2 regions of the Caulobacter sp. GW821-FHT09B08 genome follow, and region 2 is predicted to be linked to the other one. Evidence: riboswitches for the same ligand, from Rfam matches in the RefSeq annotation. Region 2 holds a riboswitch; the other holds the start of a gene.
What was found. Region 2 has a riboswitch for cobalamin ahead of metE (5-methyltetrahydropteroyltriglutamate--homocysteine S-methyltransferase). Riboswitches for the same ligand answer to the same signal wherever they lie in the genome.
Positions count from the first base shown of each region.

Region 1: it holds a riboswitch for cobalamin, as region 2 does, so the genes downstream of both, AC07OA_RS10335 (TonB-dependent receptor plug domain-containing protein) here and metE (5-methyltetrahydropteroyltriglutamate--homocysteine S-methyltransferase) in region 2, are expected to answer to the same signal.

Region 1 is NZ_JBWKPL010000002.1:854,501-857,896, forward strand. Features, by position in the region: gene modB (molybdate ABC transporter permease subunit) at 1-213, shown strand, start outside; gene AC07OA_RS10325 (TauD/TfdA dioxygenase family protein) at 215-1,102, opposite strand; gene cobU (bifunctional adenosylcobinamide kinase/adenosylcobinamide-phosphate guanylyltransferase) at 1,193-1,708, opposite strand; cobalamin riboswitch at 1,758-1,957, shown strand; gene AC07OA_RS10335 (TonB-dependent receptor plug domain-containing protein) at 2,066-3,396, shown strand, end outside.
Region 2 is NZ_JBWKPL010000003.1:193,198-196,593, reverse strand. Features, by position in the region: gene metE (5-methyltetrahydropteroyltriglutamate--homocysteine S-methyltransferase) at 1-1,367, opposite strand, end outside; cobalamin riboswitch at 1,486-1,714, opposite strand; gene AC07OA_RS11650 (tRNA1(Val) (adenine(37)-N6)-methyltransferase) at 1,767-2,426, opposite strand; gene AC07OA_RS11645 (polyprenyl synthetase family protein) at 2,653-3,396, shown strand, end outside.

The DNA.
Region 1 (3,396 bases), on a different contig from region 2:
ACGGTCGGCGAGTTCGGCGTGGTGATGATGCTGGGCGGCGGCATACCGGGCGAGACCGAGGTGCTGTCGATCGAGATCTACCGCCTGGTCGAGGCCCTGGAATGGGACAAGGCCCACCAGCTTTCGGCCGCCCTGCTGGCCTTCGCCTTCGTGGTGATGCTGACCCTGCTCCTGATGGAACGGCGGGTCTCGGCGAGGGACTCCCGCGCCTAGGTCAGAACGGCGCGTCGCCCTGGATGGTCACGCGCTCGACGATCCGCTCCTGCGGCCAGTAGTCGAGGATGGCGTAGTGCTGGGTGGCGCGGTTGTCCCAGAAGACGATGGCGTTGGGCGTCCAGCGGAAGCGCACCTGGTATTCGGGCGCCTTCACGCGGTCCAGCAGCTCGGCCAGCAGCTTGGCCGCCTCGTCCTCGGGCAGGCCCAGGATCCGCGTCGTGAAAACCTTGTTGACGAACAGGTGCTTGTCGCCGGTCTCCGGGTGGGTGCGGATCACCGGGTGGACCATCGGCGGATAGGCCGCCCGCAGTTCCTGTCGCTTGGCCTCGTCGACGCGATAGCCGTAGCTCTGGATGATGTCGTGCTCGGCGGTCAGGGTCGCCAGCTGATCCTTCAGCTTCTGCGGCAGGTCGTTGTAGATGGCGGACGTGTCGGCGAACAGGGTGTCGCCGCCCAGCGGCGGCATGTGCCGCATGCGCAGGACCCCGCCCATCGAGGGCGCGGCGCGGAAGGTGACGTCGGTGTGCCACTTGTTGGCCACGCGGACGATCGGCACGATCTCCTCGCGCAGCTTCATGCCGTCGGCGGCCTCGATGTGCAGGATCTCGGGAAATCCAGGCACGTGGGCGGTGACAGGATGGCCCTCCAAGTCCCCGAAATAGCGGCCGAAACGGACGTGATCCTCGTGGCTGATGTCCTGGTCACGGAAGAACACCACCTTGTGCCGCAACAGCGCCGCGCGGATCGCCGCGACGATCTCCGGCGCCAGCGGCTGGCCCAGGTCCACGCCCGAGATCTCGGCGCCCAGCACGGGGCCGGCGGGGGTGACGGTCAGGCCCGCATAGTCGGGCGCATCGGTGGCTTCGATGGGGGCAAAGGCGTTCATGGCGACCTCCCGGTCCGCCACCCATCCCTGTAGGCGGCTGATCTTATCCACACCTTAGACGTGGGATTTCATCGCTCAACGCAGTTTTTCTCACTTCAGGCGCAGGGTGAGCCCGGCCACGACCAGGGTCACCGCGTCGGCAGACCGGGCCAGGGCCTGGTGCAGCCGCCCGGCCTCGTCGCGGAACCGCCGGGCCAGGGCGTTGTCGGGCACGATGCCGGACCCGACCTCGTTGGAGACCAGCCACAGTTCGCCCTCGAACCGTTCGGCCGCCGCCGCCAGCTCCGCCGAGGCCGCCGCCAGGTCGCGCTCGGCCAGCATCAGGTTCGACAGCCACAGCGTCAGGCAATCGACCACCACGACATCGCCCGCTCCCAGGCCGCGCAACGCGCCAGCGATATCGAAGGGCGCTTCGAGCGTGATCCAGGCCCCGCCCCGGTCCGCGCGGTGGCGGGCGATGCGGTCGGCCATCTCGTCGTCGAAAGCCTGGGCGGTGGCGATCATCGCCAGTCGGCCGCCGGTTTCAGCCGCCTTGGCCTCCGCCGCGCCTTGCGCGAAGGCGCTCTTGCCGGAACGGGCTCCGCCCAGGACGAGGGTGAACGACAAGGCGGGCTCCAGATTGCCGGTCCGATTGACCGTGTGCGGCGCAACATATAGTGCAGCTCCCGCGACAGGTTCCTCGAAAGAGGATGAAAAGGGAACTCGGGTGCGAAACCCGGGCTGCCCCCGCAACTGTAAGCGGCGAGCCCGCGCGTCATACGCCACTGGAAGCTTCCCTCGGGAAGCGGCTGGGAAGGCGACGCGCACCGGCCTTGACCCGCGAGCCAGGAGACCTGCCCGTCGCGGTCGTCCTTCGTCCGGCCGGGGTGCGCCGTACGATGGGGTTCTACCCCCGAGGCGACATCGTCAGGCAGGTCCGAATCCTCGGATCCGCCTTCGTTGCTGCGCACGGAGGACTAGAACATGCGCTCGATTTCCGTCCTGGCCCTGATGGCCGCCCTTCCCGCTCTCGGCCTGCCGAGCCAAGTGCTCGCCGCCGAAACCCTGGACGCCGCCGACGCGGTCGACCAGGTGGTGATCACCGCCGGCCGCGCCGCCGACAAGCTGTCGGAAACCCCCGTCAGCACCACGGTCATCACCGCCGACGACCTGCGCCAGCGCCAGGTCGTGGTCGTCTCCGACATCCTGGCCCGCACTCCCGGCGTCAGCGTCACCCGCAACGGCGGCGTCGGCGCCTCGACCCAAGTGCGCATCCGCGGCGCCGAAAGCGACCAGACCGCCGTGCTGATCGACGGCGTCAAGCTGACCGACCCGTCCTCGACCGGCGGCGGCTACAACTTCGCCACCCTGCTTGCCGGCGACGTCAGCCGCATCGAGGTGCTGCGCGGCCCGCAATCCACCCTGTGGGGCAGTCAGGCCATCGGCGGCGTGGTCAGCATGATCACCACCACCCCGAACGGCCCGCTGGCCGGCGACGCCACCGTCGAAGGCGGCTCGCACGCCACGGCCTATGCCCGCGTGGGCGTGGGCGCCGGCGGCGACTGGGGCGGCTGGCGGCTGTCGGCGGGATCCTACACCACCGCCGGGGTCTCCAACTTCGACGAAGCCATGGGCGGCAAGGAGAAGGACGGCTACCGCAACACCGCCGTCAGCGGCCGCCTGGACCTGAACCTGGCCGACTGGGCCGCCCTGGACGCCCGCCTGTCCTACGCCGCCGGCCGCAACGAGTTCGACGGCTATTCCAACCCGACCTTCTCGTTCGGCGACGATCCGGAATACGGCAAGACCCGCGACCTGGTCGGCTATCTGGGCACGCGCCTGACCAGCTTCGGCGGCGCTCTGGAAAGCCGCATCGGCTACGCCTACACCCAGACCGACCGCGACAACTACGATCCCACCCTGGGCGCCGACACCAAGTCGTTCGACGCGCGCGGCACCGACAACAGCCTGGAATACCAGGGCACCTGGACCATCAATCCGGTCTGGCGCGCGGTGTTCGGGGCCGAGACCAAACGCAGCTGGTTCCGCACCGCCTCGTTCCCCTACGATCCCACCGGCAGCCGTCACGCGGTCGGCATGGACAGCGTCTACGGCCAGCTGCAGGCCAAGCCGGTCGAAGGCGTGACCCTGACCGGTGGCGTGCGCCACGACGACCACGACACCTTCGGCGGCGCCACCACCTATCAGGCCGGGGCCACCTGGACTCCGAACGGCGGCGCCACGGTGTTCCGCGCCAACTACGGCGAAGGCTTCAAGGCCCCGTCGCTGTACCAGGTCTACAGCCCCTACGGCGA
Region 2 (3,396 bases):
GGGAACGAGCCGATGGTGGTGGTCGGCAGGGGCGGCAGGTTCAGGCGGGCCCGCTGCAAGGCGATGCGCGTGGCGAACGGGGCGTCGCGGCGGGCGTCGTCCGGGGTCACGGCCGCCAGACGGGCCTGGACGGCCGGGTCGTGGATGCGGGGCGAGGCGCGGCGGGCGGCGGCGGCCCTGGAGGCGGCCTCCAGGGCCGGGCGCACGGCGGCACGGCCCTCGTTCAGGGCCTTGGCCAGCACCGTCAGCTCCTCGATCTTCTGGACCGCGAAGGCCAGCCACTGGCGCACTTCCGGATCCAGGGCCGTCTCCAGCTCCAGATCGATCGGCGCGTGCAGCAGCGAGCACGACGGCGCCAGGATGATCCGGTCGCCGCCGCGCCGCGAGACGATGGGGTCCAGGCGGTCGAGGATGGCCTCCAGGTCGGCGCGCCAGACGTTGCGGCCGTCCACCACGCCCAGCGACAGCACCAGTCCCTCACGGGCCGACGACAGCACCGCGTCCAGCTGTTCCGGCGCGCGGGCCAGGTCGACGTGCAGGCCGTCGACCGGCAGGTTGGCGGCGGTCGACAGGTTGTCGCCATAGGCCCCGAAATAGCTGGTCAGCAGGATGCGCAGGCCCGGCGTGGCGTGGGTCAGCAGGCCGTAGGCCCGGCGCAGCTCGCCGCGCTCGAAGTCGGTCAGGTCCAGGGCCAGGCACGGCTCGTCGATCTGCACCCAGTCGGCCCCGGCGGCGGTCAGCCGCTGCAGCACCTCGACATAGATCGGGATCAGCGCCGACAGCAGCGACAGGGGCGAGAAGCCGGCGTCATGCGTCTTGGCCAGCTTCAGGAAGGTGACCGGGCCCAGCAGCACCGGCCGGGTGCGCACGCCCAGGGCCTTGGCCTCCAGGACCTCGTCGATCGGCTTGGTCGACGACAGGGCGAAAACCTGGCCGCGCGACACCTCGGGCGTCAGATAGTGGTAGTTGGTGTCGAACCACTTGGTCATCTCCATGGCCGGCAGGCCGGCGCCCTGGGCGTGGTGGTGGCCATGCTCGCAGACCTCGGCCTGGCCCTGGGTTCCGCGCGCCATGGCGAAATAGCTGGCGGTGTCGACCGCGCCGCCGGCCTCGCCATAGGCGGCCGGGATGGCGCCGACCATGACGCTGGTGTCCAGCACGTGGTCGTACAGCGAGAAGTCGTTGCTGGGCACGTGGTCCACGCCCAGGGCCTTCTGGCGGCTCCAGGCCTTGGCGCGCAGCTCGGCGGCCGTGGCCAGCAAGGTGGCGGCGTCGGACTTGCCGGCCCAGTGATCCTCCAGCGCGAGCTTCAGCTCGCGGCGAGGGCCGATGCGGGGAAAGCCCAGGGTGGCGACGGTGACGGTCATTTCAAAAAGCCTCTGCCGGTGATGTGGCGGAGGCTGGCCGGGGCGCGGGCAGGGGATCGCGCACGGACGTGCGGGTCCGGTCGCGCCTTGCTAGCGACCAGACCGGGCACCCCGCCGGAGGACGTTATCTGTCGAGGCAGGTCTCCTGGCTCACGGGTCAGCGCCCCTGTCCTGGCCTTCCCGACACGCCACCGATCCAGCTCGGCGCGTCAGTGACACGTAACGGACAGCGGCTCGCCGCTCACAGTTGCGGGGGCAGCACCGGATTCGGGTTTTCAGGCCCTCACCGGCTTCCCTCTTAGCTCCGGACGCGCGAACGCCCGCAGACCACGACCAGTCTAGGAAGCGCCCGTTCCGATCGGTCGTCAAGAGGGATATAAAGATATCTTTATATGATTTTCACCAGCCGAGCGCGGCGTCGCCCCGCAGGATCGCCTCGGCTTGGGGGGAGTGCCCCGACGTCTCGCGCCCGTGCAGCACCAGCGGCGGCAGCAGCACCAGCGGCGCCTTGCCGGTCTTCACCGCTCGTACGATCACCCGCTTGGCCGGCGCGTCGGCGAAGGGCGAGACCGGCCGCACCTTGAACGAGCCGGCCTTGGGCGCCAGCAGGGCCAGGATGTCGGCCAGGCGGTCGGCGCGGTGGATCAGGGTGATGGTCCCGCCCTCGCGCACCGCCTTCAGGCAGAAGCTCGTCCAGGCCGCCAGCCCGCCGTCGGCCATCCAGGCCCCGGACTTCTCCGGCGCCGGCGCGCGCAGGGCGCCGGGGTCGTCGAAGAACGGCGGATTGCTGATCACCGCGTCGAACACCGGCAGGTCCAGCGCCCGAAAGCCGCGCTCGACGTCGCCGGCCAGGATCTCGACCCGATCCCTCAGATCGTTGAGCGCGACGTTCTCGCGCGCGAGGCCGGCGGTGGCCGGATCGCGCTCCAGGCCGACGAATCGGACGCCGGGACGCCGACTCGCCGCCGCCAGCAGGGCGCCGCCCACCCCGCATCCGGCCTCGATCACCCGCTCGCCGGGGTCCGCGTCGCACGCCGCCGCCAGCAGGGCCGCGTCCATGCCGGCCCGGTATCCGGACACGGGCTGGCGCAGCCGTACACGGCCGTTCAGGACGGTGTCTTCGCTGACCTCGAGGGGCGGTATGTCGTCCGGCAACGTTTCAAGCCTTGTGCTCGCCTTGACCCTGACCTATCCCGCCACCATTGTCGCTCGCAACGGCTGATCAAGCCCACGAGACGCGAGGCGCACGCCGACCGCCGGTGGGTGTCAGTCAGGGAGTATGGTTTTGGACGCAGCTGCAGCGACCCTCGCCCGCGAACCGGGATCGGTGGATCGTCTCGTGCGGCTGGCCGCCGGCGACATGGCCGGGGTCGACGCCCTGATCACCGCGCGCATGCAGAGCGAGGTCCCGGTCATCCCGGCCCTGGCCGAGCACCTGATCGCCGCGGGCGGCAAGCGCCTGCGCCCGCTGCTGACCGTGGCCGCCGCGCGCCTGGCTGGGTCGGACAACGACAGCTGCCTGAAGTTGGCCGCCGCCGTCGAGTTCATCCACACCGCCACCCTGCTGCACGACGACGTGGTCGACGGCAGCCAGCTGCGCCGGGGCAAGGTGGCCGCCCACCTGATCTGGGGCGCGGCGCAAAGCGTTCTGGTCGGCGACTTCCTGTTCGCCCGCGCCTTCGAGCTGATGGTCGAGACCAACTCGATGAAGGCGCTGGAGATCCTGGCCAAGGCCAGCCGCGTCATCGCCGAGGGCGAGGTGCTGCAGCTGACCCGCAGCCACGACCTGAACCTTTCGCAGGCGCTGTATCTCGAGATCATCGGCGCCAAGACCGCGGAGCTGTTCGCCGCGGCTTCGGAAGCCGGCGGCGTGTCGGCGGGCGTGTCGGCCGAGAAATCCGACGCCCTGCGCGCCTACGGCATGAACCTGGGTATCGCCTTCCAGCTGGCCGACGACGCCTTGGACTACGGCGGCGCCACCGAGGCCCTGGGCAAGAACGCCGGCGACGACTTCCGCGAAGGCAAGGCC